4 regions of the Bacillus sp. SRI_025 genome follow, and region 2 is predicted to be linked to each of the others. Evidence: riboswitches for the same ligand, from Rfam matches in the RefSeq annotation. Region 2 holds a riboswitch; each other region holds the start of a gene.

Region 1 (5,233 bases), 520 kb from region 2:
TTTGCAGGAGGTGAAAATGGTGGCTTTAGATTTTTACGAATACCCATCTTGCGGTACATGCCGAAAAGCAAAAAAGTGGCTGGAAGCACACAATAAAGACATCAACAGCATACATATCGTCGAAGAGACGCCTGATAAAGAAACATTAAAAGCCCTTTACGAAAAAAGCGGTTTAGAGCTGAAGAAATTCTTTAATACAAGCGGACAAAAATACCGGGAGCTGCAGCTGAAAGATCAACTTCCTGCAATGTCAGAGGACGAGCAGCTAGAATTACTCGCGTCTAACGGAATGCTGATCAAGCGCCCGATTACAACAGACGGTAAACGAGTAACAGTTGGATTTAACGAAGATACATTTAAAAGCGTCTGGAAATGATGTAACTTTCATTCAGATTGTGGTATCTTCAATATAGATTGTAAGAAAAGACTGGAGGGGTATTGAATGAGCACACCAAAAGATTTACGTTATTCAGAAGAACATGAATGGGTCAAAGTAGAAGGAGATAAGGTGCGTATCGGTATTACGCATTTTGCTCAATCTGAGCTGGGCGATATCGTGTTCGTTGAGCTTCCTGAAGTAGGAGACAAAATCACAGCGGACGAGCCTTTCGGAAGTGTAGAATCAGTGAAAACAGTTTCTGAACTTTATGCACCGATCAATGGCACAATCGTCGAAGTGAACGATGAGCTGGATGACAGCCCAGAATTCGTCAACGACTCTCCATATGAAAAAGCATGGATGATCGTTGTAGAACCAGCTGATGCATCTGAAATCGAGAACTTAATGACTGCTGAGCAATATGAAGAAATGACAAAAGAAGACTAATTCATGTGAAATTGGACACTCTACCTTTATGGGGGGTGTCCAATTTGTCTTTTCAAAAAGAACAGGTGGATATAACAGAGCATGTCACTGGACGATTCAAAGAAAGCGGCATGGTGCTTTATCATCAAAATGAAGAGATTGGCACAATGATTAGTGAAAACCAATATGAGCTGAAATCGGGATATTCCTATGATCAAAATCGTTTTTATCGTCTAACGGATACGTTGACCGATGGGACAGAAAAATATGTAGACTGTGACGATGAAAATGGGTGGTGCTAATCACAGAGGAGACTGCAGTGAACAAAAACTGCAGTCTTTTTGATGACGAGGCGCCCAATCTTTACAACCTGGATGAAAGATTGTAATCTAAGGAAGAAGTGAATCAACGTCAAAAGGGCCGGGTGATCGTGATGAATGTCGAGATAGAAAAGGTCATCATTGTAGAAGGTAAAACAGATAAACAAAAGCTGAAAGAAGTCATAAGTGAACCTGTTACCATCATTTGCACCAATGGCACGATCAGTACATCGAAGCTGGACCAGCTTGTGGACGATTTAGTGGGGAAAGACGTTTACATACTAGCAGACAGTGACGATGCAGGCGACAAACTGCGGAAGCAATTTCGAAAAGAATTCCCTGAAGCACTTCATCTTTTTGTCGACAGAACGTACCGCGAAGTGGCCGCTTCACCGTCAGCCCACATTGCATCTATCCTATTAGCTGCAAACATTGATGTTCATTCGAAATATTTATGAGGGTGGACGTATATGAAAGAGATTGAAGAACACGAATTCAAAGAGATAGAGGACGATTTATTTCTTTTATACTTATATACACCGTTTTGTGGAACATGCCAGCTGGCAAAGAAAATGCTGGCAGTCGTAGACGCCATGCAGCCGGATGTACCATTTTACGAAAACAATTTAAACTACTCACCAGGCTTTGCAAAAGCATTTGAGATCGAGAGTGTTCCTTGCTTTCTACTTTTTAAAAAAGGAGAATTGGTGCAAAAAGGCTATGCCTTTCACTCAGTTCCATATCTTCATGAAATGATTGAAACCGCTAAATAAAGCGGTTTTTTGTCATATTTCAAGAAATTCATTTGAAAATTTGTCGAGTTATTTATAAAGGACAAGAAGATGTTTGTAGAGAAATGTTATGTATAACCAAATGACAGGGAGGTTATACATGTGGAAAATGTGAAAGCCCATGGTAACACAGGGCAGCGTTTATTATTAAAACCGCTGCTCTCATCATCATCCTTGAAGATTACATTTGAGGCGGAAACTGACTCTTGTACATTGATTGTGGATGAACGTGGTGAAGTGAAGAAACTACCTGCAATTGAGTTATCGGATCTCATCTTTTATGGTGAGAGGAAAGAGATTCTACAATTATTAGATGGAGATATGTCCTTACAGCAGTTAATCAGCAGAGGACAAGTCAAAGTCAAAGGGTCATTCCGTGCGCTCCTTAGACTAGAGGCAGTGCTTTGGCTGACGAACGGTTTTTTTCGAAAAATGATAACGTAGTTGTTTACTTGGAAATTAGCGATTTACAGCGTTGACATATCTCAGATAGCATGATATTCTACGTTAGTAAAAACATGAACATCACATAAAACAACATATTTTCTCTTATTAAGAGAGGTGGAGGGACGTGCCCTATGAAACCCGGCAACCGTCAGCATAGCTGAAATTGGTGCCAATTCACTCAAAGCCGCAGCGCTTTGAAAGATGAGAGAAAGGCGTAATTGACATAAAAGGCCTTTCTGCTTGCGTTGCAGTTAGGTCTTTTTTACTGACCTGACGTCAGGCTAGAGTCATGACAGAAAGAAGAATAAATAACGTATGTGATGGAAACCTATAGATTCAGCAAGAAAGCAGGTGATCAGACTGTGATTCATTTACAGAATGTATCAAAAACGTATCATTCAAAAAGCGGAAATGTTGATGCCGTGAAAGACGTCAACTTGGATATTGATAAAGGTGAAATATTCGGAATTATCGGGTATAGCGGTGCAGGAAAAAGCTCGCTTATTCGCCTATTAAACGGTCTGGAGCTGCCAACAGAAGGAATTGTTGAAGTGGCAGGCAACCGGATCAATGAAGTATCGAATGCGAAACTTCGGAAAGCAAGACAAGAAATCAGCATGATCTTCCAGCACTTTAATTTACTTTGGTCAAGAACGGTGAGACAAAACATTATGTTCCCGCTTGAGATCGCAGGTGTACCGACATCGAAACGGAGAGAACGTGCGAATGAACTGATTAAATTGGTCGGTTTAGAAGGAAAAGAAAATGCATACCCGTCTCAGCTGAGCGGCGGGCAAAAACAGCGTGTCGGCATTGCGAGAGCATTAGCGAATGATCCAAAGGTTCTTCTATGTGACGAAGCGACATCTGCGCTAGATCCGCAAACGACCGATTCAATCCTTGAGCTTTTGGCCGATATCAATAAACGGTTAGGGCTCACGATTGTGCTCATTACACATGAAATGCACGTCATTCGCAAAATTTGTCATCGCGTCGCAGTCATGGAAAATGGACGTATTGTCGAAGAAGGCGAAGTATTGCGCGTCTTCAGACAGCCGAAGGAAGAAATGACGAAGCGATTTGTGAAACAGCTTGCGGAACCAGAGGAAGCGAAAGAAACAATCGAGCACGTCCTAGAGCGAGTAAAAGAAGGTCAGGTCGTACGGTTGTCCTTTATCGGTGATTCTGCCGAGCAGCCACTGATCACAGAAATCATTCGATCGTTTCATGTCGATGTGAACATCCTTCAAGGGAAGATTTCTCAAACGCAGGAAGGCGCGTTTGGAACACTCTTTATCCACATTAATGGAGAAGAGACCGAGGTAGAAAAAGCCATCGCCTATATCCAAAGCAAACAGGTTGAAATCGAGGTGATGACATATGTTTGAGAAATGGTTTCCGAACGTTGATTTAGACGTCATCTGGAGTGCAACAGGAGAAACAGTTTATATGACACTGATTTCATTGGCATTTGCCTTTGTCATCGGGATTATCCTAGGGCTCCTGCTCTTCCTTACAGGAAAAGGCGGTCTTTGGGAAAATAAACCGATTAACACCGTCATTGGGGCAGTCGTCAATATTTTCAGATCGATTCCTTTTATCATTCTAATCATTCTATTATTAGGATTTACAAAACTCATTATGGGCACGATTCTTGGTCCAAATGCAGCACTCCCTGCCCTTGTCATAGGGTCAGCTCCATTCTATGCACGTCTTGTCGAAATTGCACTGCGTGAGGTAGACAAAGGAGTCATTGAAGCAGCACGATCAATGGGAGCAAAAACATCGACAATCATTTTCAAAGTATTGCTGCCAGAATCATTGCCAGCCCTTATTTCAGGTATTACCGTAACAGCGATTGCTCTAATTGGCTCTACTGCGATTGCAGGTGCAATTGGAGCAGGCGGACTTGGTGACCTCGCCTATGTGGAAGGGTACCAATCTGGTAATACAGATGTCACACTTGTAGCCACTGTGTTTATTCTCATCATCGTCTTTATTATTCAAATAATCGGTGATTTGATTACAAATAAAATTGATAAACGTTAAGGGAGGATTTATTCATGAAGAAATTGATTTTAAGTGCACTATTTCTAGCATTTGCAGGTATTTTAGCTGCGTGCGGTTCATCTAATAACGCAAGTGAAAGCAAAACCATTACGGTTGCCGCATCAAAAACGCCGCATGCCGAAATTCTTGAAGAAGCAAAACCACTTCTAAAAGAAAAAGGCTACGATTTAAAAGTGAAAGTACTTAGCGATTATAAAATGTACAACAAAGCGTTAGCTGAAAAAGAAGTGGATGCGAACTTTTTCCAACATATCCCTTACTTAAACGAAGAAAATAAATCAAACAAAGATTATAACCTAGTGAGTGCTGGTGCGGTTCACCTTGAGCCTTTCGGTATCTACTCTAAGAAATACAAATCAGTAAAAGATATTCCAAACGGCGGAACAATCATCATGACAAACAACGTAGCTGAACAAGGCCGTATGCTTGCCCTTCTGCAAAATGCTGGTGTCATCAAACTTGATCCAAAGGTTGATACAATCAACGCAACAGTAAAGAACATTAAAGAAAACCCAAAGAACCTAAAATTCAAAAAAATCGCGCCTGAATTAACTGCGAAAGCTTATGAAAACAGTGAAGGCGATGCTGTATTTATCAACGTCAACTATGCGATCCAAAATAAATTGAATCCGAAAAAAGATTCAATCGAACTTGAGCAAACAAAGAACAACCCATATGCAAACATCGTTGCGGTTCGCAAAGGTGACGAAAAATCAGATAAGATCAAGGCATTAATGGAAGTTCTTCACTCTGATAAAATCAAAGAATTCATCGACAAAAAATATGACGGTGCAGTATTG
Region 2 (5,233 bases):
CTAAGCAAAGCACAGCTTATTACGTAGCGGTAAACGGAAACGATAAAAACCCGGGAACAAAGCAAAAACCTTTCCGCACACTGAAAAAAGCAGCAAGTATGGCGAAGGCTGGGACAACCATTTATATGAGAGGCGGTACATACAAAGAGAAATTGATTGTCCGCCATTCCGGAACAAAGAAAGCACCCGTTGTCTTTCAAGCTTACGGAAAAGAAAAACCTGTGATTAGCGGGGCATCCCTTAAAGGAAATCAAGCCGATGGCGGTCTTGTCACGGTCGATCAAAAGAGCTACATCACCCTCAAAGGCCTGACTGTAGGACATCTTAAGACGAATAAAGAAGATTTAACACCAGTTGGTATTTTCATCAAAGGAAGCGGTAAAGGCGTTAAATTGCTCAATAACCGAGTGTATGACATTCAGACGAAACATGAAAATGGAAATGCACATGGAATTGCTGTCTATGGGACAAAAGCTCCTGCAGCAATAGAAGACATTGAAATCAAAGGAAATACCGTTGAAAAATTAAAACTGGGCTTCAGTGAAGCGCTTGTGCTAAATGGAAACGTCAAAAAGTTCCGTGTGACACATAACACGGTCCGGCACACTGATAATATTGGCATTGATTTAATTGGTTTCGAGAACGTAGCACCCTCTAAAAAGTATGATCAAGTTAGAAATGGAGTCGTCTCTAGAAACATGGTATATGAGATTACGAGTGCAGGGAACCCAGCCTATGGAAGCGACATCTCCGCTGGCGGAATTTATGTTGATGGCGGAAAAGACATTGTGATCGATCATAACATCTCACATCACAATGACCTGGGGATTGAAGTCACAAGCGAACATAAAGGAAAAATGGCAGATCGCATCCGCATCGAACACAATCAAGTATATTTAAACCGTTATACAGGCATATCTATTGGCGGCTATGATACGAAGCGTGGCGGTACAACCAATACGACGATTTCACATAATATTTTGTACAAAAATGACACAGCCGGCTTAGAAGGCGGCCAATTGCTAATGCAGTATCAAGCAGTGAACAATCGAATCACGAATAATATCATGACGGCTAGCGCCTCGCATTACTTAGTCGTGAATCTTTATCAAGTGAACCAAAAGAATACCTTCCAGAAGAACGTTTATGATGATCGCAAAGGTGCGAAAGCATCACAGTGGATTTGGCGCGGGAAATGGATGGAAGGCTACAAAACCTATCTCTCTAATAGCGGTCAAGATAAAGGATCAGCCCATCTCAACCCACAATTTGTGAATGAGAAAAAATATGATTTCCGTCTGAAGAAATCATCACCTGCTAAGAAAATTATCGGAAGCTGATGATATTTTAGAAATTTTCAAAAAAGTCATTGACATTGATGTGACATCACATTAAAGTAAAGAAGACATTTCAACGAAAACAAATTTCATAACGGATCTCTTATCAAGAGAGGCAGAGGGACTGGCCCTATGACGCCCAGCAACCGTTTCTATTATAGAAATTGGTGCTAATTCCTGCAAAGCTGTTACAGCTTTGACAGATAAGAGAGGAAGACTTCCCGATACATGTTTCATGCAACGGTGATCAAGCCTCTCTTTCCAAGAGAGGCTTTTTTTCGTCTCTTTTTCGAATCAAATGCCTGTTTGACAGGCGTATTTCCACTTTTTTACCTAGTTTTCCGATGTGAAAAATTTAAAACAACTTGAGGAGGAACAGCAATGAAGCGTAAGCATTTTACATCATTTCTTGTCTTATTAACGGCATTAACCGTCCTATTATCTGGCTGCGGCACTGGATCAAGTGCAGGCTCAAAGGCAAATGCAAACGAAAAAGTCTCTTTTGACAATGTACCGAAGCGATTTGCAAAGGGACAGGGAGCAAAAATTAAAGTCATCCGCAAAATTGGAGGAGACGATCATACAGCTCAATTTTTAGCTGGAACGAAGGCAGAAGGTGAAGCACTCGGCTTTACGGTAGATGTCTACACCGCCAATGGTGATACAGCGAAATTCCATGATGCCATCTCTCAGGCGCTGGAAGAAAATTATGATGGCTTTATCATCTCTCACGGGGACGACGAGGCGACAGTCGCTGATGTGAAAAAGATCACAGCGAAAGGCATTCCGGTTGTAGCGTTTGATTCGAATCCTAAGCTAAAGGACATCAAAGGGGTTACAGTGACGTCTCAAGATGACGAACAATTAGCGAAAAAATCATTAGACGCGCTCGTGTCTGATTTTAAAGGAAAAGCAAATATTGCGTACCTGTGGGTAGATGGATTCCCGCCAATGGTGAGACGAAATAAGGTCTATCAAGAAACGCTTAAACAACATTCAGGGATCAAGGAGCTTGACCGCTTTGGTGTAGCCTCTTCTGATACGTCTGTTCAAACGCAAAATGCAGTAGCAGCCATGCTGAATAAGTATCCAAAGGGCAAACTGGACGCTATTTTTGCCACATGGGATGCCTTTGCCATTGGGGCAGCAAGAGCGTTAAAGGAAGCAGGAAGAACAGAAGTGAAGATTTATGGGATTGATGTGTCAAATGCTGATCTTCAAGAAATGACAGCGAAGGACAGTCCATGGAAGTACACAGCAGCGGTTGATCCGAAGCTCATCGGCGCAGTCGACGTGAGGATTCTTGCGAAGAAAATAGCTGGTGAGAAAACACCATCTTCCTATGACCTTGAGGCCTCTCTCATCTCGCAAAAGCAGCTTCAACAAGCAGGAAAAGCCATTAACATGGTCAATCTTGCAGACGAAGTGAAGGGATTCGGTTCATCGACTGCTTTTGAGGAAGATTGGATGAAGACTTTGAAGAAGCATTATACAAAATAAGCGACGTGCACTCTCTTTCCATAGAGGGTGTTTCGTTTTTCAGATGATATCAAGAGAAGGAGGACACCTATGACAGCGCCGCTTGTTCGTATGAAAAATATTTCAATTGAATTCCCAGGGGTCAAAGCTTTAGATCAAGTGAATTTCACATTAAAAAAAGGGACGGTCCATGCACTAATTGGAGCAAATGGTGCTGGGAAGTCCACGTTAATGAAGGTTCTTTCTGGCGCTCATTCCCACTTCGACGGAACCATCCACATCAATGGCCAGGCGGCAACTATTCAAACCCCAAAGGATGCATCCTCATATGGTGTGCAGACGGTCCATCAAGAAGTGGATACGGCTCTTGTTCCCTACTTAAGTGTTGGCGAGAATATGATGATGCATGAGATTGAGAAAAAAACATTTGTCAGCTGGAAAGAGCTGCATCGCAAGGCGGCTCAGCTATTAAAAGAAATGGACATCGACATCTCCACAAAACGACTTGTCAGCGATCTGACCCTTGCTGAAAAACAGATGGTGCTCATTGCTAAGGCCGTTTCCATTCAATGCAGCATTTTAATCTTAGATGAACCAACAGCTCCGCTTAGTCATGCAGAAACAAGCAAATTATTCTCCATGATTGATCGGCTGAAACAGCATGGGACAGGGATCGTGTTTATCTCTCATCGCATGCCTGAAATTTTCACCATCTGTGATGAACTGACAGTGATGCGAAATGGAACGGATGTCGCAGCTCACCTTGTCAAAGACACAAATCCGCAGCAAGTCATTGAAGAAATGCTAGGTGCGCCATTAGAGGAACAATTCCCGTCTCGCAAACCTTTGAAAGATGCACCTATTGTGCTTCAAGTGAAAGAGCTAAACGATCAACACAAATTAAACAACATTCACTTTTATGTCAAAAAAGGAGAAATTCTCGGGATCGCAGGACTTGTCGGTGCTGGAAAAACAGAATTGTGCAAAGCCCTTTTCGGTGCCTCAGAAAAACAGACGGGGACTGTGCAGCTGCATGGTCAAACCATTCACATCACATCGCCTCATCAAGCTGTGAGAGCTGGAATAGCCCTTGTACCTGAAGAGCGGAGAAAAGAAGGGGTTCTGACCGAAGAGAGCGTGGGGTGGAACTTAACGGCTGCAAGTCTTCATTCATTTTCACGGATATTCAGCTTCTTACATCGTTCGAAGGAAAAGCAGGGTGCAGGCGACATCGTCAAACGACTTGGCGTCAAAACGCCGTCTCTTGAAGCAAAGGTGAAGCACCTATCTGGCGGAAATCAGCAAAAGGTTGCCATCGGAAAATGGCTGCTGGCTGAGGCAGATGTGTATCTCTTTGATGAACCAACTAAAGGTGTAGACGTTGGAGCGAAAAAAGATATTTTCACTTTGATTGCAGAGCTTGCCGCCCGCGGAAAATCTGTCATTTATGCGTCGAGTGAGCTGTCAGAGATTGCAGGTATCGCTGACCGAGTATACGTGTTATATGATGGCAGCATTGCCCGGGAAATGACTGCACCGACGACTGAAGAGGAGCTTTTATATCATTCAACAGGAGGACAATCATGAGCGAACAACAAATTCCAGCCCCTGTGCAGCAAATCAAAAAACAGCGGCCATCCTTTCATCTGTTTGATTTCTTTTATCGATATGGGACGATTTTAACCATTGTTGTGTTGATTGTGGTATTTGCGGCAGCGAATCCAGCGTTTTTGCAATCGGGAAATATCATCAATATTTTACGGTCTATCTCAATAGTGACCATCATTGCGGTGGGTTTAACCATCTCATTGGCAGTAAACGGTTTTGATTTATCAGTTGGATCAGTCGCTACGCTGTCAAATGCCATTGTCATTTCTATGTTCGTATGGTTCTCGCAAAACCCACTGATTGCCATCCTTTCTGCACTAGTGGCTTCTATCATTGTTGGATTGTTAAATGCATGGATGATCGTCAAAATGAAAATTCCAGATATGCTCATGACATTAGCCATGATGTTTATCATTCAAGGGCTGGCTCAAACGTATACGAAAGGGGCGACCATTTCTGAAAATATGGTGCTGCCTGATGGTACGTTTTCAACAGGAACGATCCCTGCCTTTTTCAGCAAAATCGGACAGGTGCCATATATCATTCTCATTATGGCTGCCATTGTTCTATTTGCGCATGTTTTCATGACCTACACAAAGCACGGCCGATTCATGTACATCATCGGTGGGAATAAAGAAGCGGCTCGATTGTCTGGTATTCATGTGAACAAATACAAAATTGCGGCCTATCTGCTTTCTGCGTTATTTGCAGCGATTGGAGGTATCGTGCTGGCATCAAGGGTGATGACAGCAGAAATTAATGCTGGGGCACCATATTTAATGGATGGAGTAGCGGCTGCTTTTATTGGC
Region 3 (5,233 bases), on a different contig from region 2:
TGGCATTGTTGGCTTCTTTGGTCCACGTGTCATATTTTGAATTTAACCTTGTTAATGCCTCTTTGTTCAAATTTCCAGCATGCTTGTTTAACGTTTGCAGCTGTTTTTTTGCTGTAGAAATATCGTTTTGAACGATCTCTAGCTGTTCATCTGAAAGTGTCATCGAATAATTGGTCATCGCTTGCTCGACACTTTCAAAGCTTGCCTTCGTTTTTTGTACGTTTAATAAGGTTTGGACATCTGCTTCATTTGATGATTGGATCTTTGTCATGCTGACAATGATAAAGGCGATGACGCCAACTGCTAAAAGAAGTGAGATAAGTGAGTTGAGTAAAATTTTGACGCGTAAACTCATGATGCGCCCCCCTCTTCTTTTAGAAGCGTCTGCTTCAGACCATTTAATTTTTTGGTCAGTGTCTCAGCATTTTTTAAGATCCGGATTTTTGCCATATCGATTCCATCATTGCTTAAGTCATAGACAACATGACCGCTTTTAATTTGATTGTTCTTGACGACCTGTTCGCTGAATTGATAAACCACTTCATCGACTTTTTTCACCATAGATGAAATCACAGCTTTTTCCGCAGTATAGTACTGATCGCTGTCCACACCAATGGCATATTTGCCTTGCGATTGCGCTTCTTTTAATACACCAACACCTGAATAACCGGCTGCGGCATATAAAACGTCTGCTTTCTTTTTGATCATATCTTTGGCTATTTTACCGCCCTTGCCTGCATCACTAAATGTACCTGCATAGGTAGATAAGATTTTGATTTTTGGATTGACTGATTTGGCGCCTTTTTGAAACCCTTTTTCAAAACGATGAATGACGTCTGCATCAACACCGCCAACAAATCCAATGACATCGCTTTTTGTTGTCATCGCAGCAAGTGCACCTGCTAAATAGCTGCCTTCCTCTTCTTTAAACGTCACAGAGGTCACATTTTTCAGCTCAGATACGGCATCGATCAGAAGAAACTGCTTCTTCGGATATTTCTTTGCGACTTTTTCTAGGTCTTCTTGCATACTAAAACCTACACCGATAATGAGATCATTACCATCTTTTACGAGTTCTGTCAGCCCTTTTTCATATGTATCAGTTTCTGCAATTTCTCTATAATCAAATTCAATGCCAAGCTCATCACGTGCTTTTTCTAATCCTTTAAATGATGAATCGTTAAATGATTGATCACCAAGACCATCATCTGTGAGCATAACGCCAATATGCTTCGCAGTTGATTTTGGCGACCCCTCCTGTTGATTACCGCATGCGGCGAGCACCATAAGCATGGCTGCCATCAGAAGCAATGAAATCTTCACTTTCATCCAAAAACACACTCCTTTTATCATCCTTACTCCTTTTTTATCGGATTTGAGGGGCGTTGTTTCAATGCTATAGTGAAGGTTTTCATGACTTTTTTCATAGAAAAAATCCATTATTTAAGACAAAAATAAAAAAGTGAGCAAATGCTCACTTTTAGATCATTGACAAAGGGCTAAAACGAACTTTATTTTAGAACTTTGTCTTCTTTTCAGCGTGACCTGAAAACCTTTGCAGCCCTAGGAAGGACGAGTACCGGAGCGGAGCGAATTGAGTATTCGTGAGCACCGGCACGCAGGACTGACACCGAATGCGAGGGTTTGTCTGCACGCTGAAGTGAGCAAATGCTCACTTTTTCTCGTATGTCCAGCCTTCTTTTTGGTAAACGAGATCATTTTTCATCAGATGACCTAGTGCTCGTTTAAAGGCGGCTTTGCTCATTTGAAATCTTTCGCGGATATCCTCTGGATCACTTTTGTCTCCGTAAGGCATGGCGCCGTTTCTTGTTCTCATATAGGTTAAAATTTCTTCTGCATCGACAGATAATGCATCCTGTTTTCTAGGAAGCAGAGAAACGTTCACGGTTCCATCCTCTTTCACTGCAATAACGCGTCCTGTAACGGTCGATCCTAGTCTTGGCTCTTCCTTTCGTTCCGTGCGGTGAATAAACCCTCGCACACCTGTATCTGTCAACATAAAAGAACCTGTCGCAATTAAACGATAGATTGTTCCAGTAATTTCTTTGTTCATTAAGGTTTCTGGTGCCTCAGTAAACAATTCACTGATCACGTCTTCTGTGGCTGGTTTTGCGAACATTCTGCCGTAACTTGTGACTTTCAGCATACAGTAGAGTTTGTCTCCTTTTTTCGGCCATGCTTCCTCAAATGGCGGGAGGTGTTCTGTTGCCACAAGTGCATCCTTTGACAGTCCAACATCGACAAATGCGCCCATGTCTTCTACCACGTCTACAACTTCTACCCAGCCATATGTATGTGCGTTAATTGTAGGAATTTTCATTGTGGCAGCGAGTCTTTCTTCATGATCTACATATAAATAAACCTCTACTTCATCTCGGTCATCAAGATCCTCTGTCATTTCACTGCGGTGCAGGAGAACCGAATCTTCACCATCTGTCAAAAAGTAGCCGTATTCCATTTCGTTCTCTATTTGCAAGGTCAGTTGCTCACCTGGTCTCATGTTCTCTTCCTTCCTATCTGCCCATAAAAGAGCGTTCGTTCATCTTTTGATTCACTTTATTCTACTATACTTCTCCCCGCATGAACATCTCTAGTTCTGTTAGCTAAAGTGGACAAACTGGTCACGATTTATACCGCAGCCGGCTGAACTCTTTGCCTCAACTCTTCGATAAAGTTTCTTCTTCGCCTATTGGCATGATAAAATAGACGCAATATCAATACTTGGAGGTCATGTGTGATGGCAAAAGAAAGCTCATTTGACATTGTATCGAAAGTCGAACTGCCTGAGGTGCAAAACGCTGTTCAAGCAGCGCTGAAAGAAATTAAAAACCGTTATGATTTTAAAGGAAGTAAAAGTGATATTTCTCTCGAAAAAGAAGAACTTGTTCTCATTTCTGATGATGACTTCAAGCTTGAGCAGCTAAAAGATGTACTTGTGACAAAGCTGATCAAACGAAATGTGCCAACTAAAAACATCGATTACGGAAAAACCGAGCATGCCCTTGGCGGTACAGTACGCCAGCGTGCGAAGCTGATCAGCGGGATTGATCAAGACAACGCTAAAAAGATCAACGCACTCATCAAGCAGTCTGGCATCAAAGTGAAATCACAATTTCAGGATGACCAAGTGCGTGTGACAGGGAAAAATAAAGATGATTTACAAGAGGTTATTTCTCTTATGCGTAAGGCTGATTTGCCGATTGATGTCCAATTTATAAATTTTCGATAAATTTCAAATTTTCCATTGATTATTTCTGCATTTTTCGTTACAGTTGATGGAAGTTCAATTCATTGACATGTTCATATTGCTTTCTTATCAAGAGAGGCAGAGGGACTGGCCCTGTGAAGCCTCAGCAACCGGTGTAGTAGAAATCTATTTTCTATGACCAAGGTGCTAAATCCAGCAAGCAACTGCTTGGAAGATAAGGAGAAGAATTACGATACAGCCAAAAAGTCTTCTTCTTATCAGAAGGCTTTTTTTGTTACATAGAAATAAGGAGGAATACAATGGGCCTATTACAAGACTTACAAAATCGCGTGCTGATAGCTGATGGAGCGATGGGAACACTTTTATACTCTTACGGCATTGACCGCTGTTTTGAAGAATTAAATTTATCGAAAGAGGATGAAGTGAAACGCGTGCACGAAGCATATGTGCAGGCAGGCGCTGACATCATCCAAACGAACACATACGGTGCGAATTATATTAAACTGTCCCGCTACGGCTTAGAGGAAGAAACGAAACGCATCAATACAAAAGCGGTACAAATTGCAAAAGCAGCCGCTGGCTCCGCTTATGTTCTCGGAACAATTGGCGGCATTCGAACGTTTAACAAAAATGCCTACTCTATAGAAGAAATCAAACGAAGCTTTAGAGAGCAGCTGTACATCCTATTAAATGAAGAGCCTGACGGATTATTGCTTGAAACGTATTATGACATAGAAGAAGCGAAGGCTGTTCTCCAAATTGCTCGCAAAGAAACGACTCTCCCGATTGTCATGAATGTCTCTATGCATGAACAAGGCGTTTTGCAGGATGGTACCCCGCTGAAGGATGGTTTATCTGAGTTATCATCTCTTGGTGCAGATGTCGTCGGCATCAACTGCAGGCTGGGCCCTTATCACATGATTCAGGCACTCGAAGGCGTTCCACTTTTAGAAAATTCGCATTTATCAGTCTATCCTAACAGCAGTCTCCCCTCTCTTGAAGAAGGCAGACTCGTCTATGATACAGATAACGATTATTTCCGAAAAAGTGCACTTGAATTTAGAAATCAGGGCGCACGCATTATCGGAGGCTGCTGTGGAACAACACCTCAGCATATTAGCGCAATGGCTGAAGCGATCAAAGATTTAGCACCGATCACTGAAAAAGAAGTGAAAGTGTTAAAAGAAGAAATCATTTCCATCCAAGATCAGCGCACTGAGCCAGGTCTTGATGAGCTGGCTGTGGAAAAACGATCGATTATCGTAGAGCTCGATCCGCCGAAGAAGCTGAACTTCGAAAAATTTCTCGTTGCTGCAAATGAATTAAAGAATGCTGGCATTGATGCGTTAACGTTAGCCGATAATTCTCTTGCGACTCCGCGCATTAGCAATGTCGCTTGCGGCGCATTATTAAAGCAGCAGCTTGATATGCGTTCTCTTGTTCATATCACATGCCGCGACCGTAATTTGATTGGGTTACAATCCCATTTAATGGGGCTCGATACTCTTGGATTAACCGATATTTTAGCGATCACAGGCGATCCATCTAAAATTGGAGACTTCCCAGGTGCAACATCTGTGTATGATTTAACCTCCTTTGATTTGATTCGTCTCATCAAGCAATTTAATGAAGGCCTTTCTTTCTCAGGAAAGCCTCTTGGCAAAAAGACCAATTTTTCAGTGGCTGGCGCGTTTAACCCAAATGTGCGTCATATTGATAAAGCGGTCAAACGTCTTGAGAAAAAAATCGAATACGGCGCTGATTATTTTATTTCACAGCCTGTTTATTCTGAAGAACAGCTTGTGAAAATTCATGAGGAAAGCCGCCACTTGGATAAACCAATTTACATCGGAATTATGCCGTTAACAAGCAGCCGAAATGCAGAGTTTATTCATCACGAAATTCCCGGCATCAAATTATCTGATTCTATTCGTGACATTATGGCTAAGGCTGGCGAGGATAAAGAAAAGCAGCGAGCAGAAGGTTTAGCGATTGCCCGCTCTT
Region 4 (5,233 bases), on a different contig from region 2:
TGATCCAAAGACGGAAATTGCGATTTTATTTGGCGGGAAAGCAGGGCTTGTTGAGCTGCCTCAATGCCTGCTGAATCCGGGTGATACGCTTCTCGTCCCTGACCCAGGTTATCCTGATTATTGGTCAGGTGCTGTACTTGCTGGAGCTCATATGGTGACCATGCCACTTCTTGAAAAAAATGATTTTTTACCTGACTACGATTTGCTGCCTGAGGATGATAAGAAAAAGGCGAAATTAATGTACTTAAATTACCCCAACAATCCGACGGGGGCTACGGCAAGCCGTTCATTTTTTGAAGAAACCGTGACATTTGCGAAAGATCACAAGCTTTGTGTTGTTCATGATTTTGCATATGGCGGCATTGGATTTGATGGAGAAAAGCCGATCAGCTTTCTGCAAGTAGATGGAGCGAAAGAGACGGGAATAGAAATTTACACATTGTCTAAAACGTACAATATGGCAGGGTGGAGAGTAGGATTTGCAGCAGGTAATCCGTCTGTTATTGAAGCGATTGAGCTTTATCAGGATCATTTGTTTGTCTCGTTGTTTAAAGCCACGCAAGATGCAGCAGCGGAAGCCCTATTAAGCGATCAAACGTGCGTACGGGTGCAAAATGACCGATATGAGAAAAGACGGAATGTGTGGATAGCTGCCTGCAAAGAAATTGGCTGGGAAGTCAGTGCTCCAAAGGGATCATTTTTTGCTTGGTTAAAGGTGCCAGAAGGATATACATCTGAAGCCTTTTCTGATTTATTATTAGAAAAAGCGCATGTTGTTGTAGCGCCAGGTAATGGCTTTGGTGCTCACGGTGAAGGGTACGTGAGAGTAGGGCTTCTAACAAGCGAGGAGCGGTTACAAGAAGCTGCTCAGCGCATCGCTGCCTTGAAGCTGTTTGAAAAAAAGCCATTGACAACATAAAAAAATGGTGCGATAATTCAGGCAATATTTAAGAAAATTGAATATTCTTATCAAGAGTAGGCAGAGGGACTAGCCCAATGAAGCCCGGCAACCGACTTCCATGAAGCACGGTGCTAATTCTTGCAGCAAGCGCTGAGAGATAAGATTCGGATGAATAACACGAAATAACCTCTTTAAGGCGCTCAAGAAGCACTTGAAGAGGTTTTTTTATTGAACATATGCATGATGCAATCGAAAGGGGATTCCTAGTGAGTGAATTACTGGCAACATACGTATTAACACATCGAGAGGATGAACAAATAAATCGAAAAGCGGAGCAGATCGCGCTTGGTTTAACAGTTGGATCATGGACGGATTTGCCTCAGCTCAAAAAGGAGCAGCTTCAAAAGCATAAAGGCCGAGTTGAAAAAGTATTAGAAAAGGCTGCTCCAGCCGAAAATGGCCTTTATCAATCAGAGGTGACCATTGCTTATCCTGAGGCAAACTTTTCAGCAGATTTACCAGCTGTTTTCACGACGATTTTTGGAAAGCTTTCACTAGACGGAAAAGTGAAGCTAGTCGATATCCAATTTTCTGAAGAATTTAAAAAAAGCCTGCCAGGACCGGCATTTGGAATTGATGGCATACGAAATAAGGTAAATGTATTTGATCGTCCATTATTGATGAGTATTTTTAAAGGTGTTATCGGCCGTGATATGCAGGATTTAAAAGAGCAGCTCCGTTTACAGGCATTAGGCGAGGTTGACCTCATCAAAGACGATGAAATTTTATTTGAAAGTCCATTAGCTCCTTTTGAAGAGCGAATCAAAGAAGGAAAAGAGATTTTAAAAGAAATCTATGAAGAGACAGGACACCGCACGCTGTATGCTGTCAATTTAACGGGCAGAACCTTTGACCTGAGGGATCGAGCGAGAAAGGCCGCTGAACTTGGAGCAGATGCGCTCTTATTCAATGTCTTTGCTTACGGTCTTGATGTCATGCAAAGCTTAGCTGAGGATCCAGATATTCCACTGCCTATTATGGCGCATCCCGCAGTGAGTGGTGCATTGACATCCTCTACTGAATATGGATTCTCGCATTCTCTTCTTTTAGGCAAATTAAACCGATATGCTGGCGCTGATCTGAGCCTCTTTCCCTCACCTTATGGATCGGTTGCACTTCCGAAAAAGGATGCCCTTGGAATCTATGAAGCTTGCGTGAAAGAGGATACGGTTCAAAAAACATTCCCTGTCCCGTCAGCAGGCATTCATCCAGGAATGGTTCCAGTATTGATCAAAGATTTTGGAATTGATCATGTGATTAACGCAGGTGGAGGCATTCACGGACATCCGCGGGGAGCCATCGGCGGAGGGAAGGCATTTCGTTCGATCATTGATGCCGTTATACAGGAAGAGTCTATCCAAGATAAGGCGGCTTCCTGCCAAGACTTAAAAGCGGCACTTGATCTTTGGGGAAGGGTAGCAGAATAATGAAAAAACCAATTGTGTGTTGTGATTTTGATGGAACAATTACAAAAAATGATAATATCATCCGCATCATGAAACAGTTTGCACCGAGTGAATGGACGAAACTGAAGGATGGTGTCCTGTCAAAGGAAATTACCATTCAAGAAGGCGTCGGGCAGATGTTTCAATTACTGACAAGTGATCAGAAGGAAGCCATTCAATCATTTATTTTAGAGGATACAGAGATTCGAGAAGGATTTAAGGAATTTGTGGATGAGGTAAAAAAAGCAGACATTCCTTTCTATGTACTTAGTGGGGGGATGGACTTTTTTGTCTACCCCATCCTCGAAGGCATTGTCGATCGAGACGATATTTATTGCAATCATGCATCATTTGGGGAAGAGCATATTCAGATTGAATGGCCGCATGCCTGCGATACGCAATGTCAAAATGGATGCGGATGCTGCAAGCCCTCAATCATTCGAAACCTGACTCATGAGGATGATTTCATCATCATGATCGGAGATTCAGTGACTGATGTGGAGGCGGCGAAACATGCAGATCTTACGTTTGCGCGCGACTACTTGCTCAATGAATGTCAAGAGCTCGGGCTCGTACATAAGGAGTTTGACACATTTGTTGATCTACACGCGCAATTTGTTCAAATAAAGGAAGTGAAGGAATGGCAGACGCAAAGAGCAAACGCTGGCAGGAGCTAGCAGACGTTAAACGTGAACTGGCCCAAAGAGACTGGTTTTTCGGAACAAGCGGTAATTTATCGATCAAGGTGTCGGATGATCCAATCACGTTTTTGGTGACGGCAAGCGGCAAAGATAAACGAAAAGAAACAAATGAAGATTTTGTGCTAGTAAATGCGGCAGGCCAGCCCCATGATCCGAACGAGACGCTTAGGCCATCAGCTGAAACACTGCTTCACACGTACGTGTATGAACGGACGAAAGCAGGCTGCTGTCTCCATGTCCACACCATTGATAATAATGTGATGTCAGAGCTGTATGGGGATAAGGGAGAGATTCGTTTTAAAGGCAACGAAATCATCAAAGCGCTTGGTTATTGGGAAGAGGATGCAGAAGTGTCGATTCCGATTATTGAAAATCCAGCTCATATTCCGCATCTTGCAGAGCAATTTGCCAAACATCTGACACTAGAGGCGTCATCTGGTGCTGTACTCATTCGCAATCATGGCATCACGGTCTGGGGAAAAACAGCCTTTGAAGCAAAACGAGTATTAGAAGCATATGAATTTTTATTTAGCTATCACTTAAAATTAGCGCTGTATCAACAGCAGCTTGTAAGATAAAAAGGAGGAAAAGCACATGGCGACGATTTTGATTCACAATGAAGAGAACACATTACTTGAGAACGAGCAAGAGGTTGCATCATATTTAGAAAACCAAGGGGTTATTTATGAGCATTGGGATATTGAAAAGCTGCCAAACCGTTTATCAGAAAAGTATGATTTAACCGATGAGGAAAAGGAAGAGATTTTGACTGTTTTCCAAAAGGAAATCCAAAGTATTTCTGAAAAAAGAGGGTACAAAGCGCAGGATGTGATTTCATTATCTGATGCCACGCCAAATCTTGATGAGCTGCTCCAAAACTTTAAACGTGAGCATCACCATACAGATGATGAAGTACGCTTTATTGTGAGCGGGCACGGAATCTTTGCTATTCAAGGCAAGGATGGCGTCTTTTTTGATGTAAGATTGAACCCAGGTGATTTAATTTCTGTTCCGCCAAACATCCGTCATTACTTTACACTTCAAGAGGATCGCAAAGTGGTCGCAGTTCGCATATTTGTCACAACTGAGGGCTGGGTGCCAATTTACGAGGAAGAAACGGTTTAATGATAGAGCTGATCATTCCGCATGAGGCGGAAGATCAGCTTTTTTTTAGGAAATTAGACATAAAATGTGAAAGAAAATAGTTGATTTTGATCTTCTGTATAGGATAAAATTCTGTTTAATCAATGTGACAGTCCTGTCCAAATTTGAAGTTTACCCCCAAATTTGATTGGGTAAAAGGTCTTTAGGCTGTAAAAAATTAAATAAAATAAGCATATTTAATTTAATTTACAAATAAAGTATAATTTTGGTGTCGGATCATTTTGAGCATAGACAGTCGAAATCATTGCGGGAGCTGAGATCATGAATATTTATGTAAGGAAAGAACAATTGCTGATGTCCATTGATGAGAAGAGAAAACAGATGGTAGAAGCTGCTCAAGTGGAAGGGTACACTGGTGAGATGACAATTAAATATAGTCAAGAACTGGACAACCTGATGAATGAGTATCAGCATCTTCTTTTTCATGAGAAACAATCTGCCCCCTCCTTTCATGATCTTGTGTCTCAAATGAGTCTTTTATCTGTGAACCGCCCCTCTTATTGACATGAAAAACCGGTCTTGCATAAGCAAAACCGGCTGACATCTTCAGCTATGCTGAGTGAGCAGAAGGAAGCATGATCATAACAGTCGTTCCTTTATTCACTTCGCTATGAATATCAATTGTTCCGCCATACATCGAAATGATTCGTTTACACACGACAAGCCCAAGACCCGTGCCTTTTTCCTTCGACGTAATAAAGGGGAGGAAGATGTGCTTTAACATCTCTTCTGGTATGCCTTCACCTGTATCCGCTACTTTAATGATGACATGTTCTTTTTCAGCTTCGATCACAATCTTCAAATGACCGCCGTTTGGCATCGCTTCTAAAGAGTTCTTTGCTACATTTAAAACGACTTGTTTAATATGATCCTTCGTGCAATACACGCCCACATCTTGAATCGTATTGATTTGTAGGTCCACTTCGACATTATAAAGGTTTGCCTCAGAGAAAACGATCGGC

Evidence for each region. Region 2 has a riboswitch for S-adenosylmethionine ahead of AC20OE_RS03515 (sugar ABC transporter substrate-binding protein). Riboswitches for the same ligand answer to the same signal wherever they lie in the genome.
Region 1: another riboswitch for S-adenosylmethionine. It lies ahead of AC20OE_RS00870 (methionine ABC transporter ATP-binding protein); the one in region 2 lies ahead of AC20OE_RS03515 (sugar ABC transporter substrate-binding protein).
Region 3: another riboswitch for S-adenosylmethionine. It lies ahead of AC20OE_RS11280 (bifunctional homocysteine S-methyltransferase/methylenetetrahydrofolate reductase); the one in region 2 lies ahead of AC20OE_RS03515 (sugar ABC transporter substrate-binding protein).
Region 4: another riboswitch for S-adenosylmethionine. It lies ahead of mtnW (2,3-diketo-5-methylthiopentyl-1-phosphate enolase); the one in region 2 lies ahead of AC20OE_RS03515 (sugar ABC transporter substrate-binding protein).

Annotation. Positions count from the first base shown of each region.
Region 1 covers NZ_JBYEGB010000001.1:156,857-162,089, reverse strand. The annotation lists gene AC20OE_RS00900 (arsenate reductase family protein) at 20-376, shown strand; gene gcvH (glycine cleavage system protein GcvH) at 443-826, shown strand; gene AC20OE_RS00890 (YusG family protein) at 871-1,107, shown strand; gene AC20OE_RS00885 (toprim domain-containing protein) at 1,239-1,583, shown strand; gene AC20OE_RS00880 (thioredoxin family protein) at 1,596-1,898, shown strand; gene AC20OE_RS00875 (SCP2 sterol-binding domain-containing protein) at 2,019-2,360, shown strand; SAM riboswitch class I at 2,463-2,571, shown strand; gene AC20OE_RS00870 (methionine ABC transporter ATP-binding protein) at 2,726-3,751, shown strand; gene AC20OE_RS00865 (methionine ABC transporter permease) at 3,744-4,412, shown strand; gene metQ (methionine ABC transporter substrate-binding lipoprotein MetQ) at 4,427-5,233, shown strand, end outside.
Region 2 covers NZ_JBYEGB010000001.1:678,412-683,644, reverse strand. The annotation lists gene AC20OE_RS03520 (right-handed parallel beta-helix repeat-containing protein) at 1-1,340, shown strand, start outside; SAM riboswitch class I at 1,438-1,547, shown strand; gene AC20OE_RS03515 (sugar ABC transporter substrate-binding protein) at 1,719-2,837, shown strand; gene AC20OE_RS03510 (sugar ABC transporter ATP-binding protein) at 2,907-4,403, shown strand; gene AC20OE_RS03505 (ABC transporter permease) at 4,400-5,233, shown strand, end outside.
Region 3 covers NZ_JBYEGB010000003.1:300,129-305,361, forward strand. The annotation lists gene AC20OE_RS11260 (methyl-accepting chemotaxis protein) at 1-355, opposite strand, end outside; gene AC20OE_RS11265 (BMP family lipoprotein) at 352-1,329, opposite strand; gene AC20OE_RS11270 (CvfB family protein) at 1,673-2,521, opposite strand; gene AC20OE_RS11275 (YajQ family cyclic di-GMP-binding protein) at 2,759-3,250, shown strand; SAM riboswitch class I at 3,332-3,450, shown strand; gene AC20OE_RS11280 (bifunctional homocysteine S-methyltransferase/methylenetetrahydrofolate reductase) at 3,529-5,233, shown strand, end outside.
Region 4 covers NZ_JBYEGB010000003.1:104,494-109,726, reverse strand. The annotation lists gene AC20OE_RS10210 (pyridoxal phosphate-dependent aminotransferase) at 1-919, shown strand, start outside; SAM riboswitch class I at 964-1,065, shown strand; gene mtnW (2,3-diketo-5-methylthiopentyl-1-phosphate enolase) at 1,168-2,388, shown strand; gene AC20OE_RS10200 (2-hydroxy-3-keto-5-methylthiopentenyl-1-phosphate phosphatase) at 2,388-3,083, shown strand; gene AC20OE_RS10195 (methylthioribulose 1-phosphate dehydratase) at 3,047-3,685, shown strand; gene AC20OE_RS10190 (1,2-dihydroxy-3-keto-5-methylthiopentene dioxygenase) at 3,702-4,232, shown strand; gene AC20OE_RS10185 (aspartyl-phosphate phosphatase Spo0E family protein) at 4,533-4,775, shown strand; gene kinD (sporulation kinase KinD) at 4,822-5,233, opposite strand, start outside.